One region of the Streptomyces sp. NPDC006197 genome, then DNA from elsewhere that is predicted to be linked to it. Evidence: riboswitches for the same ligand, from Rfam matches in the RefSeq annotation. Region 1 holds a riboswitch; the other holds the start of a gene.
The links. Region 1 has a riboswitch for ZMP and ZTP ahead of ABZ318_RS11340 (tetrahydrofolate dehydrogenase/cyclohydrolase catalytic domain-containing protein). Riboswitches for the same ligand answer to the same signal wherever they lie in the genome.

Region 1 (6,860 bases):
GCCCGCGCCGCGACACGGGTCGACATCCGCATCCACGAGAACCTCACACCCTCCGGGAGCCCGTGGACCGTCCGCTGCGGCCCGAACGGCACGGTGACCCCGGTGACCGGCTGACCGCCCCCCTGCCGGCAGGCGCCGGTGGCATCGGCCGTCGGTTTGCCGAAGGCCATGTCACCTCTGAGAGGAGCGGTCAGAAGAATCCGAGCTTCTTGGGGCTGTAGCTCTGGAGGACGTTCTTGGTGTGCTGGTGGTACAGCCTCGCATGGCCGCTGACCAGCGGAAACGGCCACGATTCGGCCAAGCTGCAGGCGGCTGGTCCGCGTATGGCCCGGATCTTGGTCGGTACGGAGTGGGCCCCTGATCGACGGCCCGGAGGGGGCGAGCCGGCACACAAACGAGTGGCGGTGCCGACAGAGCTCCACGGAGCATGCCTCGATCCAACGCTGAGGCTGATGCCCTGGTGGCCTTCGCGCGCGAAAGATCAGACCTCCGTGACCACGCCACTGCCACGTGCTTCTACAGCGTGGCCGCCGCTGCGAAGCACTCGAAAGGTCCCAAGCGGATGTCATGGCACAGCGAAGGACGAGGTCACCATCAGGGCGCCGCGGACCTGGCACACGCAGCAGCGGCGGCCGGAAATAGCCGCGCCCTGCACGGGCTCGCTCAACTGGGATTCTTCAAAGGCGAGCGTCTCAACCGTGCCGCTGCACTTGCAGGGTCAGCAACAGCCCGGGAGCGGCTGATTCGTAGGGGGCCCAGCCATGAGTTATGTCGTCGTTGTCAATGACGTCTGGCATGCTGAGAGCGGAAGCTGCTATTCGCCGTGCCCAGCTGGACTGGTCAGTCACCTGCTGTGCCATCAGATCCAGGCGGCCTCGCCTACTCACGACCTCGGCACATACGTCATGAAGTTGTCTACCGGGATGCCCTGACCTGCGGTGATGGGATCATCGCTGTCTCTGACCTGCGCAGACGAACCTTTCGGTGTCTTTCAGGGCTGCCTGCTTCGTGTAGCCGATTCTCCCCAGGCGCTCCCCAGAGCCGCTCGTACTCCCCAGATTCTCCCAGCAAGACATTGAGATCGAGAGCCCCGCAATGCCGTGGCCGACCCAGCAAGTGCGCGCGAATGTTACAGAGGGCTACCGAGTCGATCGCCGAGTACCTACATGAGCATGGTGGCTTCGATCCTTGGCAGCCTTCACGGGTGACCGCCGAGTTGACTTTGTTCGCAGTCCTGCGTGATCAGGGTATTGGGACCCTCAGTCACTCCAGCGAGTGACGGCATCTGGGCCAGGATGACGCGATCCCAGGAACATCCCCACTCGCGTGGGGACCAACCTTGCGGGTAGCGCACGGAACACCCTCGCTCGCGCGGGGACCACGGGGAGGTTCGGGGCGAAGACGCCGCGCTGTGGAAGCTGCACCGTCCCGCTACATCTGCTACCACGCCTGTCAGAGGGTTGCCGGCTGGCTCGCCGGACGGAAATCTGGTCCGTGACTGGTCCGCAGGTGTGAGCTGGGCGGCCGATTCGACTACGTGACGTGACGAACCAGAGCAGTTATCTCGGCCGGCCCTGGTGAGCAATTTCCGTGTCGGCATCCAGACTTGGGACGCTAGAAGAACCCCACTGCCTTCGGGGAGTAGCTACAAAAGATGTTCTTCGTCTGCTGGTAGTGCTCCAGCATCATCTTGTGGGTCTCGCGGCCGATGCCCGACTGCTTGTAGCCGCCGAAGGCAGCGTGGGCCGGGTAGGCGTGGTAGCAGTTCGTCCAGACGCGGCCCGCCTGGATCGCGCGGCCCGCGCGGTAGGCGGTGTTCGTGTCGCGGGTCCAGACGCCGGCGCCGAGGCCGTAGAGCGTGTCGTTGGCCGTGTGGATCGCGTCGTCGAAGTCGGTGAAGGAGGTCACCGCCACCACCGGGCCGAAGATCTCCTCCTGGAAGATCCGCATGCGGTTGTCGCCCTCGAATACGGTCGGCTGTACGTAGTAGCCGCCCGCCAACTCGCCACCGTGTTCGACGATCTGGCCGCCCGTCAGGATCTTCGCGCCCTCCTTCTGGCCGATCTCCAGGTAGGAGAGGATCTTGCGGAGCTGGTCGGCGGAGGCCTGCGCGCCGATCATCGTGTCGGTGTCCAGGGGGTGGCCCGGGACGATCTTCTCCGTGCGGGCGATCGCCGCTTCCAGGAAGTCGGCATAGTGGCCGCGCTGGACGAGGGCGCGCGAGGGGCAGGTGCAGACCTCGCCCTGGTTGAGGGCGAACATCGTGAAGCCTTCGAGGGCCTTGTCGCGGAAGTCGTCGTCGGCCGACGAGACGTCGTCGAAGAAGATGTTGGGTGATTTGCCGCCGAGTTCGAGCGTGACCGGCTTCAGGTTCTCGGAGGCGTACTGCATGATCAGTCGGCCTGTCGTCGTCTCGCCCGTGAAGGCGATCTTCGCCACGCGCGGGCTGGATGCCAGCGGCTTGCCGGCCTCCTCCCCGAAGCCGTTGACGACGTTCAGTACACCCGGCGGCAGCAGGTCCGCGACCAGGCTCAGCCAGAAGTGCACCGAGGCCGGGGTCTGTTCGGCCGGCTTGAGGACCACCGCGTTGCCCGCGGCCAGCGCCGGGGCCAGCTTCCAGACCGCCATCAGGATCGGGAAGTTCCACGGGATGATCTGCGCGACGACGCCCAGCGGCTCGTGGAAGTGGTACGCCACGGTGTCGTCGTCGATCTCGCTCAGCGCGCCCTCCTGGGCCCGCAGCGCCCCCGCGAAGTAGCGGAAGTGGTCGATCGCGAGCGGGATGTCCGCGGCGAGCGTCTCCCGGACCGGCTTGCCGTTGTCCCACGTTTCGGCGACCGCCAGCGCCTCGAGGTTGCTCTCCATGCGGTCCGCGATCCGCAGCAGGACGGCCGCCCGCTCCGCCGGCGCGGTCCGCCCCCATGCCGGGGCCGCCGCGTGCGCCGCGTCGAGGGCGCGTTCCACGTCCTCGGCGGTGCCGCGCGCGACCTCCGTGAAGGGGCGGCCGTCGATCGGGCTGGGGTTCTCGAAGTAGCGGCCGCCCGCCGGGGCGACGTACTCGCCGCCGATCCAGTGGTCGTAGCGGGCCTGGTACGACATGAGCGCGCCCTCGGTACCGGGTGCGGCGTAACGGGTCATGGGCATGGCCTCCCTCGGACGCGCCGGCCGTCCCTGACCGGCGTTCACGTCCGAGTGTGATGAACCGTACGTTGCAAGTCCGTTGCACCGGCGGACAGTTCCGCCTCCAGGGAGTCGAGCCTCGCCCGTACGGGAGGAAGCTGCGGCGCCGGCACCGCCGCGCACAGCGCCCGCCAGACCACCACGTCGTCCTCGCCCCACGCGCTGTACGCCCAGTCGGCGAGCAGCCCGGGATCGGCCCGGTCCACCAGCGCCGCCCGCAGCCGGTCCGCGAGCCGCTCCCGCAGCCGTACGACCCCGGGCGCGGTCGACGCGGGGAGCAACGGGCCCGCGTACTCCCCGGCCGCCGCCGCGACGGCCCCCGACGCGAGCTTCCGGTCGACCGTCGCGAAGTCCGCGTCCACGGGCGCGGCGAGCCGGTACGGCCGCGATCGCAGCACGTCGGGACCGAGCAGCGCGCGCAGCCGGGACAGCTCCGCCCGCAGCGTCACCGGCGTGACCGACCCGTCCTCGTACAGGAGGGTGAGGAGTTCGTCGCCGCCCACCCCCTCCGGCCGGTGTGCGAGGACCACCAGGATCTCGCTGTGACGACGGCTCAGCCGCAGCCGCCGCCCGCCCACCGAGAGCACCGCCTCGTCCCGGCCGAGCGCCGACAGCCTGACCCGCTCCGGGTCCGGGGCCGGTCCGAGCAGGGCCAGCTGGGACTCGGCCGCGCGGGCCACCGCCTGGACGAAACCGAGGCTGTGCGGGTGCGCGAGTCGCTCCCCGCCGGTGATGTCGACCGCGCCGATCACGCGCCCGCTGTGCGGGTCGTGCACGGGGGCCGCGGCACAGGTCCACGCCCGCACCGGACGCCGGAAGTGCTCGGAGGCGACGACCTGCACCGGCCGGTCGACGGCCAGGGCGGTGCCCGGCGCGTTCGTCCCGGCCGCCGCCTCCGACCAGCGGGCCCCGGCGACGAAGTTCATCCCCCGGGCCCTGCGCAGGGTGCCCGGGTGCCCTTCGACCCAGAGCATGCGTCCGGCGGCGTCGCAGACCGCGAGAAGATGCTCGCCGTCCGTCGCGTACGCCCCCATCAGCTCCCGGATCACCGGCATCGCCGCGGAGAGGGGATGGGCTTCCCGGCACGCGGCGAGCTCGTCCTCGTCCAGTTCCACCCGCGCCGCCCCGTCAGGGCTCACGCGCGCGCGTACGGACCGGCGCCAGGACGCGGCCACCAGCGGGCGGGCCTGCCGGACGGGCAGGTCCGCGTCCGTGCCCCGGTGGGCGTCCGTGCGTGTGCCCCCGTTGGCGCCCGTGCGTTCGTCGGCGCCTCGGCCGGTGCCCGCGTGTCCGTCGGAGCCTCGGCCGGTGCCCGTGCCCCGGTCTGCCGGTGCACTCCCGGTGGTCGTCACACCCCGGCCCACCTTCGGGCGGGGAGTCGCTTCCGCTCCCGGACCCGCCGCCGGTGCCCGTTCCGGCCGTGGCTCCACGGCCATCCACGCATCGCTCAACTCGGCCTCCTCGTCGAGGTCGTCCCGGCCCGTCGCGCTCATCGTGGTGCGCCCGCGGGCGCCCGACAAGCCACCTCGCACCACGGCATGCGCACCCTGTCCGGGACCGGCCCCCCGCCGCTCACGTAGAGTGGGGTCCGGGCCGTGACTGGCGCTTGAGGTGGATCACCACCGGGGAGCGGCCCGGCGGAGCGTGCCGCAACGGCGCGACCGTGCCGATGCCGTGCGCCTGGGCGAACCACCGGTCAGAGACGACGCCCAGGAGTTTCCATGTCCACCAGCACCGCCACCCTCATGGACGGCACGGCCCTCGCCCGCCGTACGGTCGAGGAGACCGCCGCCCGAGCCGCCGAGATCACCCGCCGCACCGGCGTCACGCCGTGCCTCGCGACCGTCCTGGTCGGCGCGGACCCGGCCTCCGTCACGTACGTGAAGATGAAGCAGAACCGCTGCGCGAAGGCCGGAATCCGCTCCAAGCACGTCGAACTGCCCGCCGAGACGACGACCGAGGAGCTCGTCGCCGCGGTCACCGCCCTGTCCGAGGACCCCGAGGTCCACGGCATCCTGCTCCAGCACCCGGTCGGCCCCCACATCGACGAGCGCGCCGCCTTCGAGGCCATCGCCCCGGAGAAGGACGTCGACGGCGTCACCATGGCCTCCTTCGCCGCCATGGGCTTCGGGCTGCCCGGCTTCGTCTCCTGCACGCCCGGCGGCATCATGCGCCTCCTCGACGCCTACGACGTCGAACTCAGCGGCAAGCGCGCCGTCGTCGTGGGCCGCAGCGCCATCCTGGGCAAGCCGGCCGGACTGCTCCTCCTCGGCCGCGACGCCACCGTCACCTACTGCCACTCCCGCACCCAGGACCTCTCCTCGGTGGTCCGTGGGGCCGACGTCCTCGTCGCCGCCGTCGGGAAGCCGAACTTCATCAAGGGCGAGGACATCAAGCCGGGCGCCGTCGTCATCGACGCCGGCTACAACCCGGGCAACATCGGCGACGTCGACTTCGCGTCGGCCGCCGAGCGCGCCTCCCTCATCACCCCGGTCCCCGGCGGTGTCGGCCCCATGACCATCGCCGTGCTCCTCGCCCAGACGGTCGAGGGCGCGGAGCGCCAGCTCGGCCTGTAGACGGCTGTGACCGGGCGGTGGCGATGACGGTGGAGCGGTGGGGGTGCGAGCGCGCGCGGTCGGCGATCGTCACGATTCTGTACAGGTCGAGCCCGGCGGCCGGTGAAAGCTGGCCGCGCCGCCGCCGAACGGCGAACCTGATCCCTGTGTCCCACCCGCCGACCGCCACTCCGCCGCCCGGACCGGGCAGCCCGGGCCCGTCCCGTCCCACCGATACCGATACGGGCTCGTCGACTTCCACCGATACGGATCCGACTGAGACGGATCCGACTGAGACGGATCCGACTGGGATGGATCCGACTGACCCGGGTCCCACTGGCATGGTCTCTTCGACGAGTCCGAACCCGACCGGCTCGACCGCACCCGGCTCGACCGCACCCGACTCCGCCCTGCGCCGTCCGATCGAGTCCCTCGCGGTCGAGCGCCTCGCGACCGCTGCCGAGTCCGCGTGGTCGGCCCGCTTCGTGCGGCTCGGCGCGGCCCGGCCGGGACCGGCGGCGCGGCGCGCCCGCTGGTTCGGCGTGCCGCTCGTGCCGCTGCTCACGGCCGCCCTGGTGGCCGGCGCATTCCTGACCGCACGGGGCGGGGCGGCAGGCGGCGGACTCGCCGACGGCCCACCGGGCGGGGACCCGGTCGGCACGCCGTCCCCCGTCGTCACCGGCGAGCCGGGACAGTCCGCCCCCACCGCGACGGCCGGAGCGGGGGAGGCCGACACGCCGAGCGTTGGAACGCCCGCGAACTCCACGACGACGAGCGCCACGCCGCAGCGAACGGCAGCCGGGGACCGAGCCAGGCATCAGCAGGGCAGTACGTCACCGGTCCCTTCCCGGTCCCGGAGCACCGCCCCCGCCCCCGGCGCCACCCCGTCCGGTCGCCCGACGGGCGCTCCGGCGCCCGAGCGACCCGTCTCCTACGAGGCGCTGCGCGTCGGCGACTGCTTCGACATCGACCGCGACGCGCCCGGCACCGCCCTCCGGCGGCGCTGCGACACGCCGCACCAGGGCGAACTCGTTGCCCGCCCCCGTCTGGTCGGCGCCTTCGCCACCGATGAGGCGGTACGCGAGGCGGCCACCGTGCTCTGCCGCGAACCGCTTCGCCGCAAGG
Region 2 (6,860 bases), on a different contig from region 1:
GTCAGGCCGTCGGCGTCGGGGTGTCGACCGGGCTGCCGCCCTGGGCGGGGACGGCGGCGATCGGGCGGCCGCTGCCGAACTCGTAGTCGTACAGCTTCCGCCAGATCCCGTCCGGGCCCTGCTCGTACAGCGCGAAGGAGCGGCAGGTCCAGGCCGCCTCGTACCCCGCCAGCTCCTCGAACGCCCGGTCCATCCCCTCCTCGGAGATGCCGTGCGCCACGGTGACGTGCGGGTGGTACGGGAACTGGAGCTCGCGCACCAGCGGCCCGGCCTCGTCGCGGATCCGGTGCTGGAGGCGGTGGCAGGGGGCGACGCCCTCCTCCACCTTCACGTAGACGACCGGGGAGAGCGGGCGGAAGGTCCCGGTGCCCTTGAGGCGCACGGGGAACGGCTGGTGTTCGGCGGCGACGCCCGCGAGGTGGGCCTCGATCTCCGGCAGCCGCTCCTCGGGGACCTCGGTCGGCGGGACCAGGGTGACGTGCGTGGGGATGCCGTACGCGGCCTGGTCCCCGAAGCCGGCGCGCCGCTCCTGGAGCAGGCTGCCGTAGGGCTCCGGGACCGCGATCGAAACGCCGAGCGTTACGGTCCCCACGTCGTTCTCCTCCGTCGTCCGTCGAGATGTGTACGGGTGGTGCAGCGCCAGTGTGCGGCCTGCACCACCCTTTCGGCCAGGGTCCTCGGACTCAGTGCTTGGCGGGCAGGAAGCCCATCCGCTCGTACGTCTGCGCCAGCGTCTCCGCGGCGACCGCGCGGGCCTTCTCCGCGCCCTTGGCCAGGACCGAGTCCAGCGTCTCCGGGTCGTCCAGGTATTCCTGCGTGCGGGCCCGGAAGGGCGTGACGAAGTCCACCATGACCTCGGCGAGATCCGTCTTCAGCGCGCCGTACATCTTGCCCTCGTAGCTCTTCTCCAGGTCCGCGACGGACGTGGCGGTGAGCGTGGACATGATGGTGAGCAGGTTGGAGATGCCGGCCTTGTTCTCCGGGTCGAAGCGGATCACCGTGTCGGTGTCGGTGACGGCGCTCTTGACCTTCTTGGCGGTGGTCTTCGGGTCGTCCAGGAGGTTGATGAGGCCCTTCGGCGTGGACGCCGACTTGCTCATCTTGACCGCCGGGTCCTGGAGGTCGTAGATCTTCGCCGTCTCCTTGAGGATGTACGGCTTGGGGAGCGTGAAGGTGTCGCCGAAGCGGCCGTTGAAGCGCTCCGCGAGGTCGCGGGTCAGCTCGATGTGCTGGCGCTGGTCCTCGCCGACCGGGACCTCGTTGGCCTGGTAGAGCAGGATGTCCGCGACCTGGAGGATCGGATACGTGAAGAGGCCGACGGTGGCGCGGTCGGCGCCCTGCTTGGCGGACTTGTCCTTGAACTGGGTCATGCGGGAGGCCTCGCCGAAACCGGTGAGGCAGTTCATGACCCAGCCGAGCTGCGCGTGCTCCGGGACGTGGCTCTGGACGAAGAGGGTGCAGCGCTCCGGGTCGAGGCCGGCGGCGAGCAGCTGGGCGGCGGCGAGCCGGGTGTTCGCCCGCAGCTCGGCCGGGTCCTGCGGCACCGTGATGGCGTGCAGGTCGACGACCATGTAGAAGGCGTCGTGGGTCTCCTGCAGGGCGACCCACTGGCGGACGGCGCCGAGGTAGTTGCCGAGGTGGAACGAGCCTGCCGTGGGCTGGATTCCGGAGAGCACGCGGGGACTGTCAGAGGCCATGCACATCATTCTCTCAGGTGCGGGAGGCGATCCCCGCCCGCCGGTGCGTGAGACCGGGAACACGGTGCGTCCCGGCGGCCCCGCGCTCCTGTGGACCGGGAGCGCGGGAGCCGTCGGGGCGGGCGGTCAGACCGGGAGGCCCGGGGCGGGGTGGGCGGCCATGAGGTCGGCGACCTCGGCGCGGACCGTGCGGAGGGTGTCCTCGTCGCCCGTGCCGGCGGCGGTGACGGCGCGGTCGATCCACTCGGCGACCTTCGCCATGTGGTCCGGCCCAAGGCCCCGGGAGGTGAGGGAGGGGGTGCCGATGCGGATGCCGGAGGGGTCGAAGGGCTTCCGCGGGTCGTAGGGGACGGTGTTGTAGTTGACGACGATCCCGGCCCGGTCGAGGGCCTTCGCGGCGATCTTGCCCGGGACCTGCTTGGGGGTGAGGTCGATCAGGATCAGGTGGTTGTCGGTGCCGCCGGAGACCAGGTCGAAGCCGCGGGCGAGGAGCGCCTCGGCGAGGGCCTTGGCGTTGGCGACGACGGCGTGGGCGTAGTCGCGGAAGGAGGGCAGGGAGGCCTCGCGGAGGGCGACGGCGATGGCGGCGGTGGTCTGGTTGTGGGGGCCGCCCTGGAGGCCGGGGAAGACGGCCTTGTCGAGGGCCTTGGCGTGCTCCTCGGTGGACATCAGCATGGCGCCGCGCGGGCCGCGGAGGGTCTTGTGGGTGGTCGTGGAGATCACGTCGACGTGGCCGACCGGGGACGGGTGGGCGCCGCCCGCGATGAGGCCGGCGATGTGGGCGACGTCGGCGACGAGGACGGCGCCGGACTCGCGGGCGATCTCGCCGAAGGCGGCGAAGTCGATGGTGCGGGGCAGTGCGGTGCCGCCGCAGAAGATGACCTTCGGGCGCTCCTTGAGGGCGAGGTCGCGGACCTGGTCGAAGTCGATGAGGCCGGTGTCTTGGCGGACGCCGTACTGGACGCCGCGGAACCAGCTGCCGGTGGCGGAGACGCCCCAGCCGTGGGTGAGGTGGCCGCCCATGGGCAGGGCCATGCCCATGACGGTGTCGCCGGGCCGCGCGAAGGCGAGGTAGACGGCGAGGTTGGCCGGGGAGCCGGAGTAGGGCTGGACGTTGGCGTGGTCGACGCCGAAGAGGGCCTTGGCCCGCTCGATCGCGAGGGTCTCGACCTGGTCGATGTTCTGCTGGCCCTCGTAGTAGCGGCGGCCGGGGTAGCCCTCGCTGTACTTGTTCTGGAGGACGGTGCCGGAGGCTTCGAGCACGGCGGCGGAGACGTAGTTCTCGCTGGGGATGAGGCGCAGGGTCTCGGCCTGGAGCCGTTCCTCGGCGCCGACGAGGGCGGCGAGCTCGGGGTCGGCGGCGGCGAGCGCGGGGTGCTGCTGCGGGGCGGTCATGGCGGTGTCCTCCGGGCGTTCGGCGGATCGGTCCCGGGGCGGGGTGCCGCACGGGACGGGGGTCCCGTGATACCCAGGCGAGCGGCACCTCGTGTTCGTGGAGCGCGCGCGGCTCCCCCGGGGTCGCTTCCCCGTACGCCAGTCGCCGTGCGTGTTTCCACAGTAGCTGGCGTGCCGCCGCCGAGGTTTCCCTGTCCGGCATCCGAGCGACGATAAGAAGGGGGCCACAGCCCCCTGGGGGACGAGCACTCCCCGAGCCGCAGGACGAACGGAGATCCCGTGTCGAGGACAGAAGAGGCGATCGCTTCCGCGGACGCGCACAGCGCGCACAACTACCACCCCCTTCCGGTCGTCGTCGCCTCGGCGGACGGCGCCTGGATGACCGACGTCGAGGGCCGTCGCTACCTCGACATGCTCGCCGGGTACTCGGCGCTCAACTTCGGGCACGGCAACCGGCGTCTGATCGACGCGGCGAAGGCGCAGCTGGAGCGGGTGACGCTGACCTCGCGCGCCTTCCACCACGACCGGTTCGCCGAGTTCTGCGCGCGGCTCGCGGAGCTGTGCGGCAAGGAGGCGGTGCTGCCGATGAACACCGGGGCGGAGGCGGTCGAGACGGCCGTGAAGACCGCCCGGAAGTGGGGGTACGAGGTGAAGGGCGTGCCGGACGGGCACGCGAAGATCGTGGTGGCGGCGAACAACTTCCACGGCCGGACGACGACGATCGTGAGCTTCTCGACGGACCACGAGGCGCGGGACCACTACGGGCCGTACACACCGGGGTTCGAGATCGTGCCGTACGGGGACCTGACGGCGATGGAGGCGGCGGTCACCGAGAACACGGTGGCCGTGCTGCTCGAACCGATCCAGGGCGAGGCGGGGGTCCTGGTCCCGCCGGCCGGCTACCTGGCGGGGGTGCGGGAGCTGACGCGCCGGCGGAACGTGCTGTTCATGGCGGACGAGATCCAGTCGGGCCTGGGCCGGACGGGGCGGACGTTCGCGTGCGAGCACGAGGGCGTGGTGCCGGACGTGTACGTCCTGGGGAAGGCGCTGGGCGGCGGGGTGGTCCCGGTGTCGGCGGTGGTGGCCGACCGCGACGTGCTCGGGGTGTTCCGGCCCGGCGAGCACGGTTCGACGTTCGGCGGGAACCCGCTGGCCTGCGCGGTGGCCCTGGAGGTCATCGCGATGCTGCGGACGGGCGAGTTCCAGGAGCGGGCGGCGGAGCTGGGCGAGCACCTCCACGCGGAGCTGGGGCTGCTCGTGGGCGGCGGCGCGGTGGAGGCGGTGCGCGGGCGCGGGCTGTGGGCCGGGGTGGACGTCGTGCCGTCCAGGGGCACGGGGCGGGAGATCTCGGAGAGGCTGATGGAGCGGGGGGTCCTGGTGAAGGACACGCACGGGTCGACGATCCGGATCGCGCCGCCGCTGGTGATCTCGAAGGAGGACCTGGACTGGGGGCTGGAGCAGCTGAGGTCGGTGCTGTCGGCCTGAGGCCCGGGACGGCGCCCCTGCCGGGGCGGCGGCCCCGGCCGTACCGGGGCGGCGGCGGTCACAGGATCACGTGCGGGAGGAAGCGGGCGTATTCGTCGGTGACGAGGCCCGTCGACTCCCGGATGCCCAGCCCCGCCGCCTCGTCCTCCACGACCCACGCCCCCAGCACCACCCGGTTGCCGTCGAAGTCCGGCAGGGGGGCCAGCTCCTGGTAGCAGCAGGCCTCCCCGTCCCGTACGAAGGGTGCCGTGCCGGCCTCGTGCAGGGTGACGCCCGCGCCCTCGCGGCCGAGCAGCGGCTTGGCGACCCAGCCGGTGGTGGAGGCGAGTTCGCGCGGCCCGTCGAGGTAGGCGGGCAGGAGGTTGGGGTGGCCGGGGTTCAGCTCCCACAGGATCGCGAGGAGTGCCTTGTTGGAGAGCAGCATCTTCCAGGCGGGTTCGATCCAGCAGGTCGTGCCGGTGCCGCCGCCGTTGTCGAGGGTGGCGAGGACGTGCGGGCCGAAGCGGTCGGTGGTCAGCCACTCCCACGGGTAGAGCTTGAAGCAGCTGCGGATGAAGCGGAGCCGGTCGTCCACGAAGCGGCGCGAGAGCCGGTCCCAGCCGATCCGTTCGACGGAGAGCGCCTCGGTGTCGAGTCCGGCCTGTTGGGCGGTCTCGCGCAGGTACGCGACCGTCATCAGGTCCTCGCCGAGTTCGTCGCCGTCCGAGTGTGCGAAGTGGACGGGGCCGGGCGGGAGGAGGTGGGCCTGGCGCTTCCAGGCGTCGACGAGCCGCTCGTGGAGGGAGTTCCACTGGTCGGCGCCGGGGAACCGCTCCTCCATCCAGAACCACTGGGGGCTCGCCGCCTCCACCAGGGAGGTGGGGGTGTCGGCGTTGTACTCCAGCATCTTGGCCGGTCCCGTGCCGTCGTAGCGCAGGTCGAAGCGGCCGTACAGGGAGGGGAGTTCGGCCCGCCGCCGCCAGGACTCGGCGACCAGCCCGGCCAGCTTCGGATCGGTGATCCCGAGCTCGGCGAAGCGGTCGTGCTCGACGATGTGCGCGGCCGCCGTCAGGCACAGCGCGTGCAGTTCCTCGACGACCTCTTCCAGGGCCTCGACCTCGGGCAGCGAGAAGGAGTAGTACGCGCTCTCGTCCCAGTACGGGCGCAGCGAGCCGTCCGGGTAGCGGGTCAGGGGGTAGACGAGTCCCTGTTCCTCGACCGTCCGCTGCCAGTCGGGCCGGGGCTCGATGGTGTGGCGTTCCACGGTGCCGTGCCCGTCTCAGCCGCCGCCGGTGCCTGAGCAGCCGAAGCCGCCGCTGTCGACCGCGGTCTTGTCGAAGCTGCCGCCGCTGACGCGCTTGTCGCGGACGGATCCGCCGTAGTAGTACGCGCCCCGGGTGGTGCTGTCGTCGTCGCTTCCGCCGCCGCTCTCGCACCGGTAGCTGGGCAGTTCCTCCCGGGTCAGCGGGTCCACGCACCTCCGGTCCGGCTCCGAACCGCACGCGGTGATCGTCGCCGCGAGCACACCCATCCCGCCGAGCACCACCGTGCTCGACCTCAGCCTGCGCATGTCCGTCGCTCCCCTTCGCTGTCGCGAACCCGTCACGTCCGTCGCGACCGCACAGTGTAGGCCGGTGTTTTCCGGCCTCACCCCCTAGAGTCGTTTCGTGCTATTCGGGATGATGTGCGCGCTGGCCTCGTCCGTCTGCTTCGGCGCGGCATCGGTGCTCCAGGCGATGGGGGCCCGCGCCGCCGAGCCGGGGACGGGGGGCGGCGTCGATGTCGCGCTGATGGGGCGGGCCCTGCGGCAGTGGCGCTATCTCGCCGGTCTCGGGATGGACGGTCTGGGCTTCGTCCTGCAGATCGTGGCCCTGCGGACGCTGCCCATCTACGTGGTGGGCGCGGCCCTCGCCGCGAGTCTGGCGGTCACGGCGGTCATCGCCTCCCGGGTGCTGAAGGTGCGGCTGAGCCGGGTGGAGTGGGCGGCCGTGGCCGTGGTCTGCGCGGGGCTCGCGATGCTGGCGCTCGCCTCCGGCAAGGAGGGCCACCGGGACGGCTCGGCGACGCTGGACTGGGTGCTCCTCGGGATCTCCTTCGGGGTCCTGCTGGTCGGCGTGGTGGCGGGCCGGCTGCCGGTGCGGTCCCGTGCGCTCGTCCTGGGGCTCGGGGCGGGTGTCGGCTTCGGGGTGGTGGAGGTGGCGGTCCGGCTGATCGACGGCGTCGACTTCGCCGATCCCGTCTGGTACGCGCTCCTCGTCGGCGGCGGGGCCGCGTTCGTCCTGCTGACCTCGGCGCTCCAGCGCG

Region 2: another riboswitch for ZMP and ZTP. It lies ahead of glyA (serine hydroxymethyltransferase); the one in region 1 lies ahead of ABZ318_RS11340 (tetrahydrofolate dehydrogenase/cyclohydrolase catalytic domain-containing protein).

Annotation. Positions count from the first base shown of each region.
Region 1 covers NZ_JBEXSZ010000026.1:32,543-39,402, reverse strand. The annotation lists gene ABZ318_RS11355 (hypothetical protein) at 1-97, shown strand, start outside; gene ABZ318_RS11350 (aldehyde dehydrogenase family protein) at 1,615-3,138, opposite strand; gene ABZ318_RS11345 (GAF domain-containing protein) at 3,183-4,532, opposite strand; ZMP/ZTP riboswitch at 4,766-4,873, shown strand; gene ABZ318_RS11340 (tetrahydrofolate dehydrogenase/cyclohydrolase catalytic domain-containing protein) at 4,902-5,756, shown strand; gene ABZ318_RS11335 (hypothetical protein) at 6,077-6,860, shown strand, end outside.
Region 2 covers NZ_JBEXSZ010000062.1:11,598-18,457, reverse strand. The annotation lists gene ABZ318_RS20410 (2'-5' RNA ligase family protein) at 2-592, opposite strand; gene trpS (tryptophan--tRNA ligase) at 684-1,697, opposite strand; gene glyA (serine hydroxymethyltransferase) at 1,824-3,092, opposite strand; ZMP/ZTP riboswitch at 3,157-3,248, opposite strand; gene rocD (ornithine--oxo-acid transaminase) at 3,372-4,577, shown strand; gene ABZ318_RS20390 (glutathionylspermidine synthase family protein) at 4,636-5,820, opposite strand; gene ABZ318_RS20385 (hypothetical protein) at 5,836-6,126, opposite strand; gene ABZ318_RS20380 (hypothetical protein) at 6,236-6,860, shown strand, end outside.